DNA from 2 places in the Limnobacter sp. UBA3528 genome. Region 1 is predicted to be linked to the other one. Evidence: predicted binding sites of a transcription regulator. Region 1 holds the regulator's gene; the other holds the start of a gene.

What was found. Region 1 encodes sigma-54, which starts transcription at its own class of promoters, with help from an activator protein. Its sites were predicted from a motif close to TGGCANGNAANCTGCTTT; they were not measured.
Region 2: a site for sigma-54 is predicted at 1,435-1,452, ahead of B4N58_RS11970 (PQQ-dependent methanol/ethanol family dehydrogenase). Genes of this name have one in related genera too.

The regions. Positions count from the first base shown of each region.
Region 1 covers NZ_DFOZ01000032.1:42,784-44,986, reverse strand. Annotated here, with positions in the region: gene hpf (ribosome hibernation-promoting factor, HPF/YfiA family) at 1-198, opposite strand, end outside; gene B4N58_RS10070 (RNA polymerase factor sigma-54) at 239-1,759, opposite strand; gene lptB (LPS export ABC transporter ATP-binding protein) at 1,772-2,203, opposite strand, start outside.
Region 2 covers NZ_DFOZ01000039.1:44,258-46,460, forward strand. Annotated here, with positions in the region: gene B4N58_RS11970 (PQQ-dependent methanol/ethanol family dehydrogenase) at 1-1,354, opposite strand, end outside; gene B4N58_RS11975 (quinoprotein relay system zinc metallohydrolase 1) at 1,654-2,203, opposite strand, start outside.

The sequences.
Region 1 (2,203 bases):
ACTTGCTTCAGCGTGAATGTCTTTGCCGCGAACGTGCAGCGTAACATCTGCCCTTTGAACCAGCTTGACCACCGAGATGGTCACCGATGCATCAATGACGTGATCAAAATGCCTTTTCACCCGATCCAGTTTTTCGATGACGTAGTTTCGAATTGCTGGGGTAACTTCCAGATGATGACCATTGATGTTCAAGTTCATAAGGTATCTCCTTTCGTTGCTGCGGGGGGAAGCTTTAAATTTAAAGCGACTTGCGCATGTTCACCGGGGGTATTTTCAGTGATTCCCGGTATTTAGCGACCGTGCGTCTTGCGACCACGATGCCCTGTTGACCGAGTAGGTCGGCGATTTGGCTGTCAGATATCGGCTGCTTGGCGTCCTCCGCAGAAATCAGTTGCTTGATGAGTGCACGTATTGCTGTGCTGGAAGCCTGACCACCCGAGTCGGTGGAAACATGACTTCCGAAGAAATACTTTAGCTCAACCAACCCATAGGGCGTCAACATATATTTTTGCGTGGTAACCCTTGACACGGTCGATTCATGCAGTCCCAAGAGATCGGCAATTTCCCTCAGAACCAAGGGCTGCATTGCGATTTCGCCGTGATTGAAGTAGCCGATTTGCCGTTCTACGATGGCTTGGCTCACCCGTAAAATAGTGTCAAATCGCTGCTGAACGTTTTTTAACAACCAGCGAGCCTCTTGTAATTGCGCACTGAGTTGCGCACTTTGACCACGGTGTGATCGCAAGATGGAGGCATACATTTCATTAATACGGATTTTTGGCATCACGTCGGGGTTCAGTTGCACATGCCACTGTCCACTCAGTTTTTTCACGATCACGTCGGGCACCACATGGTCATCGTCGATGCGTCGAAAACGCGCACCGGGAAACGGCTCGAGTGAACGAATGATTTGATGACATGTTTTTAGCATGTCCTCGTCGACGTTCAATGCTTTTTTCAGCTTGGTGAAGTCGCGTTGGGCCAATAAACCCAAGTGGTCGCGAATAATGTGCTGACAGTTGCTGTACAGGTTTGGCTGGCAAGTAATGTCTTTGCGCTGGGCCAGTTGCAGCAGCAGGCATTCGGCTGCATTGCGGGCACCCACGCCGGGTGGGTCAAAACTTTGCAGCAGGCGCAAGGCCGCGCTGAGTTCTTCAAACTCCAGGTCGGGCTCGTCCTGCAGGGTTTCCCACAGGTCTTCAAGTTCAACAGTCAGGTAGCCATCGTCGCTGAGGTAGTCAATCAGCCAAAGCACCAGGTTTTTGTCACGTTCGCTGGCCTGTGTCATGCGCAGCTGGTCGATCAGGTGCTGGTGCAGGCTGCTGTCGGGCGCAGCCAGTTGCAGGCCGGGTTTTTCTTCATCGCCATCGGCACCTGCGCCGCTGTTGTCGCGCCAGTCGCCTTCCCAGTTGTCCTGGATGGAGTCGATGGTCTCGCGCTGAACAATTTCTTCGCTTTGATTGTCTTGTTCAGCTTGCTGATCGCTGACCGGTTCGCTGGCTTTGCGGGGGTCGGGATCGGCCTCAAAGCTGTCGCCCTGTGGCTCGTGCAGTTCGCCATTGCTGCTGTCCAGGCTCAGGGTGCGCTCGCCTTCCACGGCCTCTTCGTCAGCCAACTCCAGCAGTGGGTTTTCAGCCAGCGCTTGTTGAATTTCCTGCTGCAACTCCAGTGTGGACAATTGCAGCAAGCGAATGGATTGCTGCAACTGAGGCGTGAGCGTGAGGTTTTGCGAGACTTTAAGCTGAAGGGATTGTTTCATGGAGATTCAGCTTTACATACGGAAGTGTTCGCCGAGGTACACGCGGCGTACATCGTCGTTTTTCACAATTTGCTCGGGACTGCCCGAGGCCAGCACGCGGCCCGCGCTGATGATGTAGGCACGATCACAAATGCCCAGGGTTTCCCGTACATTGTGGTCGGTGATCAGCACGCCGATGCCGCGGTCCTTGAGGTGGCGGATGATGCTCTTGATGTCGTTCACGGAGATCGGGTCGACCCCGGCGAAGGGCTCATCCAGCAGAATAAAATCCGGGTCCGTGGCCAGGCCCCGGGCGATCTCCGCGCGCCGGCGCTCGCCGCCGGACAGGCTCATGCCCATGCTGTCGCGGATATGGTCGATGTGGAATTCCTGCAGCAGTTTCTCCAGCTGCTCCTTGCGCTCCGCCTTGCTCAGGTTCTTGCGCGTTTCCAGGATCGCCATGAT
Region 2 (2,203 bases), on a different contig from region 1:
CAGCGCCCAGGTAAGCAGCACCTTTCTTGTAGGTGATTGGCTCGTTCCAGATTTCCATGCCCCATTCATTGGCGGGAACATAGAACAGACCCGTGTCAGGGCTGTAAGCCATTGGCTGCTGGTTCTTGCCACCCAGGAAAGAAGGTGCGGAGAACACAGTTTCGCCTTTCTTGCCGTCCATCTTGGTGGGATCACCAGGGCGGTTGGCGGGGTCGAAAATCGGACGACCTGTCTTCAGGTCAATGCCCTTGGCCCAGGTGATTTTCTTCACGAACGGGAATGCATTTTCCAGCTTGCCGGTTTTTGCATCATTCACATAGAAGAAGCCGTTTCGATCGGCTTTGCCGCCCATGCGCTTGCCATTCATGTCGAATGTCACGAACTCGTTGGCACCATCGTAATCCCATGCGTCATTGGGCGTATTCTGGTAGTGCCACTTGATCTGGCCAGTCTTCACGTCGAGCGCAACAGTGGATGTTGAATACAGGTTATCGCCAGGACGCAGGTGGCTGTTCCAGGGTGCCGGGTTACCAGTACCGAAATAGGCCAGACCTGTTTTGCTGTCATAGGTGCCGCCCAGCCAAGTGGCTGCGCCGCCGGTTTTCCACATGTCGCCTTTCCAGGTGGCATTGGTGGTACCGGAAATACCCGCTTCTTTCTTGTTGCCGTCTTTGTCGAAGGTGTAACCCATGTGCCCTTCAACAGTCGGACGCATCCACACCAGCTCACCGGTCTTGGCGTTGCGTGCTTCCACACGACCCACTACACCAAATTCACCGCCAGACACACCGGTCAAAACCAGGCCTTCTGCAATGATCGGAGCGGCCGTGTTGGAGTAACCCGCTGCGTAGTCGTCAATCTTGTCTTTCCAGACCACCTTGCCGGTGTCCTGATCCAGAGCGATCAGTTGGGCGTCCAGTGTCGCGAAAATTACCAGGTTGTCATACAGGGCGGCGCCACGGTTCACCACATCACAGCAAGGCATGATGCCTTCAGGCAAACGGTGCTCGTACTTCCACAGCTTTGCGCCTGTGGCCGCGTCCAGTGCATAAATGCGTGAATAGGAACCGGTCACGAACATTTTTCCGTTGTGAATGACAGGCTGACTTTCCTGACCGCGCTGCTTTTCACCACCAAACGAAAAAGACCAGGCTGGAACCAGCTTGCCCACGTTCGATACGTTGATGTCTTTCAATGGGCTGTAACGCTGACCCTCTGTACCCATACCCCAGGAAAGAATGTCGCCTGTTGTTTTGGCATCGTTTTGAATCATCGCGTCTGTCACAGCGGCAGAAGCCACTGCTGGAATCGCCAGTGCGGTTGCTACCATCGCGCTAAGCAGAGTTTTGCGCATTATTTGTTTCTCCTCTCTTCATCCGTTACTTTGAGGTTCTCGCCCCTCGTTTGCAGAGTCGGGGCTACCCGTAGAAACCTAGCGCAAGCTTCATGCCAAGTAGAATATTTCATCTAAATAAATTTTTTATTCAATAAAATCAGTGTGTTACAAAAACACCCTCATTAGAGTGATTTCATTGATCGCGATAAGCAAAAAAAGAGACAGTTTTGTGACATTGCAACAGCACATCTGTTCAGCAACACACAAACTGTCCCGTTTTGACACACTTGGTAAAGCGCTAACCCTGATTGCTACGCTCAGAATCCGCCCAAAGCCTGCTTTTCATACAAAGGATACAAATTGGTCACATTGCGATAAAACTCAGCTGGGTAAGCAGCAAAATTCTGGAATCGCTCGGGCGCACCTTTCTTCATGACGTCATTCATTTCCTCGCCCATATTGGCTGCGTCGGTTAGCCGTTTGTCCAGCCAGCTAAGGTAATCCAGCGTTTGGTCGATTGCCTCGCTACCCCAACTCACCGGGCCGTGGCTGGGCACCACCACCTTGGGCTTCAGCGCTTGAAGCTTTTTCAGGCTTTCAATCCAGGGCTTTAACTTCGCATGCGGCGTGGTCACTATGCGCTGGTAAAACACCAAGCCGCCTGCCCACATCACTTTGCTTTCCGGATCAAACACCACCAAATCCGAATCGGTGTGGCCTTTCAGTTCGAGTGTTTCAATGGGCTTATCACCCAAAGCTTTCAACTTGCCCGGCACGATCGTTTGCGCAGGAAACACACTTTCTGTGCCCTTCATCCAGTCGCCGCACAAACGGTACAGATTGGTTTCATACAACGCCGCTTCGGCT